2 linked regions of the Calidifontibacter indicus genome follow. The protein of the gene in region 2 binds, or shares a complex with, the protein of the main gene of each other region. Links are inferred from orthologs where the notes say so. Each region holds a gene or a part of one and is shown on either strand. Other genes may lie near its edges.

Region 1 (5,781 bases), 460 kb from region 2 along the record:
CCGGTGCCGCGCAGGGTGGCCTGGTCGGCGATGGCCTCGACCGCGTCGGGCGTGAACTCGAGTTCCACGCCGTCGATCTCGAACATCTTCTGGTACTGCTTCACCAGGGCGTTGCGCGGCTCGGTGAGGATCGAGACCAGGCCCTCGCGGTCGATCGGTTCGACGGTGGTGATCACCGGCAGGCGACCGATGAACTCGGGGATGAGTCCGAACTTCATCAGGTCTTCGGGCACGACCTCGCCGAAGCTGGCCATCGGGTCGCTGGCCTGGCGCAGCTCGGAGCCGAAGCCCAGACCCTGCCGGCCGGAACGGGCCTCGATGATCTTCTCCAGGCCGGCGAACGCGCCACCGACGATGAACAGCACGTTGGTGGTGTCGATCTGGATGAACTCCTGGTGCGGGTGCTTGCGGCCACCCTGCGGCGGCACCGACGCGCTGGTGCCCTCGAGGATCTTCAGCAGCGCCTGCTGCACGCCCTCACCGGAGACGTCACGGGTGATCGACGGGTTTTCGCTCTTGCGGGCGACCTTGTCGATTTCGTCGATGTAGATGATGCCGGTCTCGGCCTTCTTCACATCGAAGTCGGCGGCCTGGATCAGCTTGAGCAGGATGTTCTCGACGTCTTCACCGACATAACCGGCCTCGGTCAGCGCGGTCGCGTCGGCGATCGCGAACGGCACGTTGAGCATGCGGGCGAGGGTCTGCGCCAGGTAGGTCTTGCCGCAGCCGGTCGGGCCGATCAGCAGGATGTTGCTCTTGGCGATCTCGACGCCGTCGGCGTCCTTCTTCGGCGCCTGCTCGGCGGCCTGGATGCGCTTGTAGTGGTTGTAGACGGCCACCGCGAGCGAACGCTTGGCGTTGCTCTGCCCGATGACGTACTGGTCGAGGAACTCGAAGATCTCCTTCGGCTTGGGCAGCTTCTCCAACCCCAGCTCACTGGTCTCGGCGAGCTCTTCCTCGATGATCTCGTTGCAGAGGTCGATGCACTCGTCGCAGATGTAGACACCCGGACCGGCGATGAGCTTCTTGACCTGCTTCTGGCTCTTCCCGCAGAACGAGCACTTCAGCAGATCGCTGCTCTCTCCCATACGTGCCACTCGACTTCCCTCTTCCCTACGTTGCTGGGTGACTGCGCCGACGTTACCCCCGACGTGCGACAACCACTCTTATTGAACCCCGGTGTCGGGCGGCGAGTCACGCCAGTACGCCGAGGGCTGAAATCCGCGCCGCAACCGCTCCAGCCGTCACGCGGCGGGACCCCGTCGGGCCCTGGCAGAAGCGAAGCGCCACCACGACCCGAGCCGCACTGCCGCTGGTGCCATCCGAAGCGAAGCGCCACCACGACCCGAGCCGCACTGCCGCTGGTGGCACCCGAGCCGACCACGCTGGAAGGCTCACGACGGCGGGACGCGTCAGGCCCCCGGCAGAAGCGAAGCGCCAGCCACGACCCGAGCCGCACTGCCGGTGGTGGCATCCGAGCCGACCACGCTGGAAGGCTCACGACGGCGGGACGCGTCGGGCCCCCGGCAGAAGCGAAGCGCCTGCCGGGGGCCCGAACCGCGAAGGAGCCGTCAGTTCTGAAGGCTCGCCTTGCGGGAGGACAGCACCTCGTCGATGAGGCCGTACTCCTTGGCCTCGGCGGCGGTGAGGATCTTGTCGCGCTCGATGTCCTTCTCGACCTGCTCCTTGGTGCGGCCGGTGTGGTTGGCGATGGTCTCCTCCAACCAGGCGCGCATCCGGAAGATCTCGTTCGCGGTGATCTCGAGGTCGGAGGCGGTGCCGCCCGAACCCTCCATCGCCGGCTGGTGGATCAGGATGCGGGCGTTCGGCAGCGCGAACCGCTTGCCGTTGGCGCCGGCGCCGAGCAGCACGGCTGCGGCGGAGGCGGCCTGGCCGATCACGAAGGTCTGCACATCGGGCTGGATGTACTGCATCGTGTCGTAGATCGCGGTCAGCGCGGTGAACGAACCACCCGGGCTGTTGATGTACATGAGGATGTCGCGGTCGGGGTCTTGCGACTCCAGCACGATCAGCTGCGCGATGATGTCGTCGGCCGACGCGTCGTCGACCTGCACACCGAGGAAGATGATGCGGTCTTCGAACAGCTTGTTGTAGGGGTCGGACCGCTTCATCCCGTAGGACGTGCGCTCCTCGAACTGCGGCAGGATGTAGCGGCTGCTCGGCACCTGCAGGCCGCCCGGGGTGCGGGTGGAATTCATCTGTGCTCCCAACGGATTCAACGGGTACGTCATGCCTGCACCTCACCCGGAGCGTCGGTGGAACGCTCGAAGACGTGGTCGACGAAGCCGTACTCCTGGGCTTCCTTGGCCGAGAACCAGCGGTCGCGGTCGGAGTCGCGCTCGATCTGCTCCGCGGTCTGGCCGGTGTGGTCGGCGATGAGCTGCGCGAGCTCCTTCTTCATGCCGAGCAGCAGTTCGGCCTGCGTCTTGATGTCGGACGCGGTGCCGCCGATGCCGCCGGACGGCTGGTGCATCATGATCCGCGCGTGCGGGGTGGCGTAACGCTTGCCCTTCGCACCGGCGGACAGCAGGAACTGACCCATCGACGCGGCGAGGCCCATGGCCACGGTGGCGACGTCGTTGGGGATCCAGTTCATCGTGTCGTAGATCGCCATGCCCGCGGTGACCGAACCACCCGGGCTGTTGATGTACAGCCAGATGTCCTTCTCCGGGTCTTCGGCGGCGAGCAGCAGCAGCTGCGCGCAGATGGCGTTCGCGTTGTCGTCGCGGACGTCCGAGCCCAGGAAGATGATGCGCTCCTTGAGCAGGCGGTTGTAGATCTGATCGTCGAGGCCGGCCACCGGCTGGGTGGCCATGCCGACCGGCGCGTTACTGCGCTCCGTCATCGTGACTCCATCTGTCGTTCGCGTGCGGACGCTGGTGTCCGCTTCCATTTGACCCTAACGTCAGCCACCGAGGGTTTCGTCCCGACCCGGACCGATGTTCGCCGTCAGCGGAAGAGGCACCCGCCGGCGTCCCCGAGACGGTCCTGATGCGGGCCCTTGCCCGGACGGCGAAAGGCGCCCGGGCAGTTGCCCGGACGCCTTTCGCACGTGTCCCCGTGGGGAGGCCGATCAGGCCTCTTCGGTGGAAGCTTCCTCGGTCGCGGCCTCGTCGGTCGCGGCCTCGTCCGTCGCGTCAGCGGCGGGAGCCTCGTCGTCGTCCGACGCCTCGTCGCCCTCGAGCTCCATCTCCTGGTTCAGGTCGACGGTGTTGCCGTCGGTGTCGACAACCTGCACCTTCTCCAGCACCGAGGCCAGCGCCTTGCGGCGGGCCACCTCGGACAGCACCTGCGGCACCTGACCCTGCTGGTCGAGCGCCTGCGCGAAGGTGTTCGGGTCCATGCCGTACTGCTGCGCCTGCATGATGAGGTACTCGATGAGCTCCTCCTGCGAGACCTGCACCTCGTCCTGAGCGACGATCTTGTCGAGCAGCAGCTGCGACTTCAGGGCCTTGCGGGTCGACTCGTCGACCTCCGCGCGGTGCTCGTCGTCCTCCAGGCGACCCTCGGCCTCGAGGTGGCTGTGCACCTCGGCCTCGATGATCTTCTCCGGCAGCGGGATCTCGACGTTGTCGAGCAGGTGGTCGAGCACCTTGTCGCGAGCCTGCACACCCTGCTGGAAACGCTTGGTGGTCTCCGCTTGGGTGGTCAGCTGCGCGCGCAGCTCGTCCATCGTGTCGTGCTCCGACGCCAGCTGGGCGAAGTCGTCGTCGAGCTCGGGCAGCTCGCGCTCCTTGACGCTACGCAGCGTGATGACGCAGTCGGCGTCCTCGCCCTCGTGCTCGCCACCGGCCAACGGCGCTGTGAAGGTCTTCGACTCATCGAGCGACAGGCCCTCGAGCGCCTCGTCCATGCCCGGGAGCATGTTGCCCGAACCGATCTCGTAGGAGATGCCCTCGACCGAGTCGATCTCCTCGTCGCCGATGGTGGCGGTGAGGTCGACGGTGACGAAGTCGCCCGACTTCGCCGCGCGCTCGACGGTCTTCAAGGTGCCGAAACGCTCACGCAGCGCGCTGACCTCGGCATCGACGTCCTCGTCGGTGACCTTCAGCGGGTCGACCTCGATCTTGATGTCGCCGAACTCCGGCAGGTCGAACTCCGGACGCACATCGACCTCGGCGGTGAAGACCAGCGGGTCGTCGCCCTCGGTCGGCGCACCGGTGATGTCGACCTCCGGCTGACCCAGCGGCTGCAGGTCGTTCTCCTCGATCGCCTGACCGTAGAACTCCGGCAGCGCCTCGTTGATCGCCTCGCTGACGACCGCGCCACGGCCGAAACGCTGCTCGATGATGCGAGCCGGCACCTTGCCCTTACGGAAACCGGGGATCTGCACCTGGTTGCCGATCGCGGCGTACGCGGCGTCCAAGCTCGGCTTGAGCTCCTCGAACGGCACCTCGACGGTCAGCTTGACCCGGGTCGGGTTGAGGGTCTCGACGGCGCTCTTCACTACAGGCACTCCAAAAGGTTGGGAATCGGTTCCGCACTTGCTGGAGCGGGCGACGAGAATCGAACTCGCGTAATCAGTTTGGAAGACTGAGGCTCTACCATTGAGCTACGCCCGCACGGCTCAGCACGCGCGAGCGACAGGGTGGCCCGACGTCCGGCGTGATGTACCGAGGGGTTAGCCTACCTACTCTGCCGACAGCGCCCAAAACGGGCCGGTCGCAGACACCACCACGGGGTATGGCGCAGCTTGGTAGCGCGTCCGCTTTGGGAGCGGAAGGCCGCCGGTTCGAATCCGGCTACCCCGACGCCGGGCCTGCGGCCCTATGTTCATCGTTCGACTCCCTCCGGCCGTCCCGGCCTTCCCGGGCTCGCAGGCTCGCCCGGTCGGCCGTGCCGACTCTCCGGCAGATCTCACATAGTCCGCTTGCGCTGCGGGCGGGTGATCGTGTTGGTCGCCTATCGCACCTCGATGCCGGGCACGGACTCCCCGGTCGGCTGCGGTGACCGACGGTCAGTTTCGTTTGAGGACGACGACGGTGCGGTCGTCAGACTCGCCGGCGCGGGCCATTTCGCAGATACGACGGGCGGAGCCGTCGAGGCAGGCCGTGATCTCGCGGTCGGCGACACCCAGCATGCGGTCGATGCCCTGGGAGATGTCGACGTCCTTGTGCTCGACGACACCGTCGCTGTAGAGCACCAACACGTCACCGCGGTCGAGTCGACCTTCTAGACGCGGGTAGTCGGCCTCGTTGAGGTCCTCCAGGATGCCGAGCACCACCCCGGCGCCGGTGCGCAACGGCTCCCAGCGTCCGGTGCCCGCGTGGAACTGCACGGCCGCCGGGTGGCCGGCCGAGCCGAGGCAGAAGGCACCCGACTCCAGATCGACCGCGACATGGGTCGCGGTCGCGAAACCGTCGGTCCACCCCTGGCGCACCAGGTAGTCGTTGGTCGCAGGGAGCACCCGGTTGGGTTCGAGAGCACCCAGCAGACCCGACACGGCACCGCCCAACAGCACCGCACGCGACGCCGCGGTCAAGCCCTTGCCCGAGACGTCCAGCACGGCGGCGTTGAAGATGCCCTTCACCTCACAACCCACCACGACGTCGCCGCAGAGGGCCTCGCCGTGCGCGGGCAGGACGGCGGTGTCGAGCGTCCACTGCGCAGGCAGGGTCGGCATGTGGGTCTGTACGGCGTGCCGGCGCCGCAGGTCGGTCAGCATGTTCGCGGCGACCTCCTGGGTCACCCCACCGGGGCGGCCCCACAACCGGTTGATGAGCGCGACGATCGCAACCGTCGCCCCGAGCGCCAGCGCAC
Region 2 (5,733 bases):
CCGCGACAGCGCCGGGAAGGACTTCACGAATCGCCGTGAGAACACACGGTATCCGGACAACATGTCGGTCACGGGCTCGCCGAAGAGGCGTCCGATGAGCTTGTTGAACATCCGGTTGCCGAGGGCGTGCCCGGCCCGGTAGGCGGATGCCTCCGGGTCGTCGGTGCGCACGCCGAGCACGTGGTCGTACGGCCCGGACAGCAAGGTCTCGATCATCAGGCCGGCGGCCGCGGCCTCGTAGGTGGCGTCGCCGTCGATCATCAGATAGACATCGGCGTCGATGTCACCGAATGCGCGCCGCACCACGTTGCCCTTGCCCTTGCGCGGTTCGGTGCGGACGATGGCACCCGCCTGGGCGGCCACCTCGGCGGTGCGGTCGGTGGAGTTGTTGTCGTAGACGTAGACGGTGATGCCGTCGACCGCCGCCTTCAGCCCCTCGATCACTTCCCCGACGGCGACTTCTTCGTTGTAACACGGCACGATCGCCGCGACCTCCAACCCGGCGAACGGGCCCCCTTGAATTTTGCTCACGGAGACGCAGAGTAACAGCACAGGTGAAAGAAACCCCCAACCGCCTGCGCGGTTGGGGGTTTCTTTCTGACCGTGCCCTAGCGGGCGAGGATCACTTCGTGATGGAGGTGACGCGACCAGCACCAACGGTGCGGCCACCCTCGCGGATCGCGAAGCGCAGACCCTCGTCCATGGCGATCGGGGCGATGAGCTCCACCGACATCTCGGTGTTGTCGCCCGGCATGACCATCTCGGTGCCTTCCGGCAGCTTCACGACACCGGTCACGTCAGTCGTACGGAAGTAGAACTGCGGACGGTAGTTGTCGTAGAACGGCGTGTGGCGGCCACCCTCGTCCTTGGACAGGATGTAGACCGAGGCCTCGAAGTTGGTGTGCGGGGTAGTCGTGCCCGGCTTGGCGATGACCTGGCCGCGCTCGACGTCCTCACGCTTGATGCCGCGCAGCAGGAGGGCGGCGTTGTCGCCGGCCTGGCCGCTGTCGAGCATCTTGTTGAACATCTCGATCGAGGTGACGGTGGTCTTGACGGCAGCGCCCTCGCGCAGACCGACGATCTCGACCTCTTCGTTGACGTTCAGCACACCGCGCTCGATACGACCGGTGACGACGGTTCCACGACCGGTGATCGTGAAGACGTCCTCGACGGGCATCAGGAACGGCTTGTCGGTGTCACGCTCCGGCTCCGGGATGGCCTCGTCGACCGCGTCCATGAGCTCGAGAACGGTGTTGCCCCACTCGGCGTCACCCTCGAGCGCCTTGAGCGCCGAGACCTTGACGACCGGGACGTCGTCGCCCGGGAACTCGTAGGAGGACAGCAGTTCGCGGACCTCCATCTCGACGAGCTCGAGGATTTCCTCGTCGTCGACCATGTCGGCCTTGTTCAGGGCGACAACGATGTAGGGAACGCCGACCTGGCGGGCCAGGAGCACGTGCTCCTTGGTCTGCGGCATCGGGCCGTCGGTGGCGGCAACCACCAGGATGGCGCCGTCCATCTGCGCCGCACCGGTGATCATGTTCTTGACGTAGTCGGCGTGACCCGGGCAGTCGACGTGCGCGTAGTGACGCTTCTCGGTCTGGTACTCGATGTGCGCGATGGAGATGGTGATACCGCGCTGCTTCTCCTCGGGCGCCTTGTCGATCTCGTCGAACGCGAACGCCGGGTTCACGTCCGGGTACTTGTCGTGCAGAACCTTCGAGATAGCAGCCGTCAGCGTCGTCTTGCCGTGGTCGATGTGACCGATGGTGCCGATGTTGACGTGCGGCTTGGTCCGCTCGAACTTGGCCTTAGCCACTGCGGGTCCTCCTAAGGACTTGGTTGCTGACGCCGGGGCGGCGTCGGTGATTTCTTATTTCGTGGAAACTAGCGGGTCAACCGATCAGGGAACAAATCCCTGAATCACTCGCCCCGGACCTTCTTGATGATCTCCTCCGCGACGTTCCGGGGAACCTCGGCGTAGGAGTCGAACTGCATCGTGTAGTTGGCGCGACCCTGGGTCTTCGACCGCAGGTCACCCACGTACCCGAACATCTCCGACAGCGGAACGACTGCGCGAACGATCTTCGCACCGCTGACGTCTTCCATGGCCTGGATCTGGCCACGGCGGCTGTTGAGGTCGCCGATGACGTCGCCCATGTAGTCCTCGGGCGTACGCACCTCGACGGCCATCATCGGCTCGAGCAGGCAGGGGTCCGCCTTGCGAGCGGCCTCCTTGAACGCCATCGAGCCGGCGATCTTGAACGCCATCTCCGAGGAGTCGACGTCGTGGTAGGCACCGTCGAGCAGAGCGGCCTTGACACCCACGACCGGGTAGCCGGCGAGGATGCCGAGCTGCATGGCCTCCTGGATGCCGTGGTCGACCGACGGGATGTACTCGCGCGGCACGCGACCACCGGTCACGGCGTTCTCGAACTCGTACAGCTCGCCCTCGGCGGTGTCGAGCGGAGCCAGCGAGATCTGCACCTTCGCGAACTGACCCGAACCACCGGTCTGCTTCTTGTGCGTGTAGTCGAACTTCTCGACGGCGCGACGGATGGTCTCGCGGTAGGCGACCTGCGGCGCACCCACGTTGGCCTCGACCTTGAACTCGCGCTTCATGCGGTCGACCAGGATGTCGAGGTGGAGCTCACCCATACCGCCGATGACGGTCTGGCCGGTCTCCTCGTCGAGGTGGACGGAGAAGGTCGGGTCTTCCTGCGCCAGCTTCTGGATCGCGGTGCCCAGCTTCTCCTGGTCGCTCTTCGTCTTCGGCTCGATGGCGACGTGGATCACCGGCTCCGGGAACGTCATCGACTCCAGAACGATCTGCTCGTTCGGGTCGCACAGCGTGTCACCGGTGGTGGTGTCCTTCAGACCGATCGCCGCGTAGATGTGACCGGCGACAGCCTCGTCGACCGGGTTCTCCTTGTTGGCGTGCATCTGGAAGAGCTTGCCGACGCGCTCCTTCTTGCCCTTGGTCGAGTTGACGACCGGGCTACCGGCGGCGATGCGACCGGAGTACACGCGGATGAAGGTCAGCGTGCCGAAGAAGGGGTGAGCGGCGACCTTGAAGGCCAGTGCCGAGAACGGCTCGTCCTTGCTCGGCGCGCGGGTGATCTCGGTGTCCTCGTCGCCCGGCTTGTGGCCGATCATCGGGGGAACGTCGAGCGGGCTGGGCAGGTAGTCGACGACAGCGTCGAGCATCGGCTGCACACCGCGGTTCTTGAACGCCGAACCACACAGGATCGGGTAGAGCTCCGAGGTGACGGTCAGCTTGCGGATCGCAGCCTTGATCTCGTCGGTGGTGAGCTCGCCGCCCTCGAGGTACTTCTCCATGAGGGCGTCGTCGGCTTCGGCGACGCGCTCTACGAGCGCCTGGCGGTACTCGTCGGCCTTGGCCTGGAGGTCGGCCGGGATCTCCTGGATCTCGTACTTCGCGCCCATGGTGACGTCACCCTTGGCGTCGCCCGGCCACACCAGCGCACGCATCTCGACCAGGTCGACGACGCCGATGAAGTCGTTCTCCGCACCGATCGGCAGCTGGAGCACCAGCGGCTCGGCGCCGAGGCGGTCCTTCACGGTCTGCACGGTGAAGTAGAAGTCGGCACCCATCTTGTCCATCTTGTTGACGAACGCGATGCGGGGGACGTCGTACTTGTCGGCCTGACGCCACACGGTCTCCGACTGCGGCTCGACGCCTTCCTTGCCGTCGAACACGGCAACGGCGCCGTCGAGGACGCGCAGCGAACGCTCCACCTCGACGGTGAAGTCGACGTGACCCGGGGTGTCGATGATGTTGATCTGGGTACCGTCCCAGAAGGAGGTGACGGCAGCAGAGGTGATGGTGATTCCCCGCTCCTTCTCCTGCTCCATCCAGTCGGTGGTCGACGCACCGTCGTGCGTCTCGCCGATCTTGTGGTTGACGCCGGTGTAGAACAGGATCCGCTCGGTCGTCGTGGTCTTACCGGCGTCGATGTGCGCCATGATGCCGATGTTGCGGACCTTCTTCAGGTCGGTCAGCACGTCCTGTGCCACGGTGTCTGCCTCGTTCTCTCGGGACTGAGTTCTAGGAGTGGAGTTCGGGGTGCCGGCAGGGCCGGCGGGCCGGAGCCGTACGGTGCGCGACGCGGATAGCTGCGCCGCGCACCGTCCGGATCACCAGCGGTAGTGGGCGAACGCGCGGTTCGACTCGGCCATCTTGTGCGTGTCTTCGCGACGCTTGACGGCGGCGCCGAGACCGTTGGACGCGTCCAGGATCTCGTTCATGAGGCGCTCGGTCATCGTCTTCTCGCGACGCTGACGGCTGTAGCCGACGAGCCAACGCATCGACAAGGTGGTGGCGCGACCCGGCTTCACCTCGACCGGAACCTGGTAGGTGGCACCACCGACGCGGCGGGACTTCACCTCGAGGCTCGGCTTGATGTTGTCGAGCGCACGCTTCAGCGTGACGACCGGGTCGGTGCCGGTCTTCTCGCGGCAGCCCTCGAGGGCGCCGTAGACGATGCGCTCGGCGATCGACTTCTTGCCGTCGAGCAGGATCTTGTTGACGAGCTGGGTGACGACCGGCGATCCGTAGACCGGGTCGACGACGAGAGCGCGCTTGGGAGCAGGGCCCTTACGAGGCATTACTTCTTCTCCTTCTTCGCGCCGTAACGGGAACGAGCCTGGTTGCGGCCCTTGACACCCTGGGTGTCGAGCGCGCCGCGGATGATCTTGTAGCGGACACCCGGGAGGTCCTTCACACGACCGCCACGCACGAGCACGATCGAGTGCTCCTGCAGGTTGTGGCCCACACCCGGGATGTACGCGGTGACCTCGATGCCGGAGGTCAGCTTCACACGAGCGACCTTGCGCAGCGCCGAGTTCGGCTTCTTCGGGGTGGTGGTGTAGACGCGGGTGCAAACACCGCGCCGCTGGGGGCTGCCCTTAAGTGCCGGCGTGGTGACCTTGGAGGTCTTGTCCTGCCGACCCTTACGGACGAGCTGGTTGATAGTAGGCAACCTGTTCTCCGTACTGATTCGTAGTCTTGTCAGCGCGACGTGTCGCGCTCCTTGGATTACCGCTCCGGCCCCCGCACTCGGGAGTGTCGGACCGGTGCCCTCCCCCGCACTTTCCCCCGACCGCCCCGCGAGATGCGTGGTGATCTGGTGACTGCCCGGCGAGAGCGTGTGGTGGGCCTGATGAAACCGTGCCGGCCGTAGCGGCCGATCCGAGGCAGGGCAGAGCCCACGCACGGACGTCAAGACTACCGGGCCCGCGTGGCGCGACCAAATCAGAAAGCTCCAGTGGTAGATCGCTGCTGTTACAGCAACAGCAATCCTTCACTGGAGCGCGTTTGCCTGGTGCAACCAGGCGCTCCCGTAGGGCGGCAGCCACACGTCGCCGCCGGTGCCGAGACCGGTGAGGTGATCGACGACCCGGACGGGGTCGAGACCGTTCTCCCACAACGCCGCCTGCGGCACCACGCGGTGCTCCGCGGTGACGTTGAAGGCCAACAACACGGTGCCGTACGGGTGCTCGCGGCGCAGCAGCAGCACGCCCGGGTCGTGGGTCATCGCCGGCACCGCCGGGGTCGACGCGTGCAGTTGGGGCAGCGTCCGCCGACTGCGGACGAGGTGTTGCAGGCCGACGTAGACCGGGTGAGTGGTCTCGGGCGGCCACCGCATCGGCGGACGGTGTACCCACCGGTTGTCGTCGGCGAGCGCCGGGTCGGACTCGTACGAGTGGTCG

What was found.
Region 1: the proteins of rpsG (region 2) and tig are in contact, whole or in part, in a crystal structure (PDB 3GTY), measured with the Thermotoga maritima proteins. The link is inferred for Calidifontibacter indicus from one-to-one orthologs. Residues at the interface, in WP_004081843.1 of Thermotoga maritima: Lys34, Lys52, Lys55, Glu59, Arg62, Gln63, Glu66, Asn67, Lys69, Val71, Arg95, Ala109, Lys110, Lys111, Gly112, Arg113, Pro114, Glu117, Glu121, Ile124, Ala125, Tyr127, Asn128, Asn129, Thr130, Gly131, Lys135, Asp139, Arg142, Met143; in WP_004081061.1 of Thermotoga maritima: Glu122, Val124, Val129, Leu130, Tyr133, Glu188, Gly259, Ile262, Tyr263, Glu266, Ser270, Glu273, Gln274, Glu277, Arg308, Gln311, Ile312, Ser315, Tyr316, Glu325, Arg329, Arg336, Leu363, Phe366, Trp367, Arg373, Leu377, Arg381, Leu384, Glu387.

Annotation. Positions count from the first base shown.
Region 1 is NZ_QTUA01000001.1:2,881,599-2,887,379, forward strand. Bases 2,287-5,173 are described here. They hold tig (trigger factor), read right to left. Parts: upstream 4,478-5,173; coding sequence 3,095-4,477; downstream 2,287-3,094. Other genes in these bases: DFJ65_RS13665 (ATP-dependent Clp protease proteolytic subunit), read right to left, coding at 2,287-2,866; DFJ65_RS13685 (PP2C family protein-serine/threonine phosphatase), read right to left, coding at 4,979-5,173. Also shown: ATP-dependent Clp protease ATP-binding subunit ClpX, read right to left, coding at 1-1,097; DFJ65_RS13660 (ATP-dependent Clp protease proteolytic subunit), read right to left, coding at 1,572-2,219; more of DFJ65_RS13665, read right to left, coding at 2,249-2,286; more of DFJ65_RS13685, read right to left, coding at 5,174-5,781. UniProt on the Bacillus subtilis protein: Involved in protein export. Acts as a chaperone by maintaining the newly synthesized protein in an open conformation. Functions as a peptidyl-prolyl cis-trans isomerase.
Region 2 is NZ_QTUA01000001.1:3,341,005-3,346,737, forward strand. Bases 2,895-5,733 are described here. They hold rpsG (30S ribosomal protein S7), read right to left. Parts: upstream 4,630-5,733; coding sequence 4,159-4,629; downstream 2,895-4,158. Other genes in these bases: fusA (elongation factor G), read right to left, coding at 2,895-4,038; rpsL (30S ribosomal protein S12), read right to left, coding at 4,629-5,003; DFJ65_RS15905 (alpha-amylase family protein), read right to left, coding at 5,325-5,733. Outside these bases: DFJ65_RS15880 (glycosyltransferase), read right to left, coding at 1-531; tuf (elongation factor Tu), read right to left, coding at 623-1,819; more of fusA, read right to left, coding at 1,924-2,894.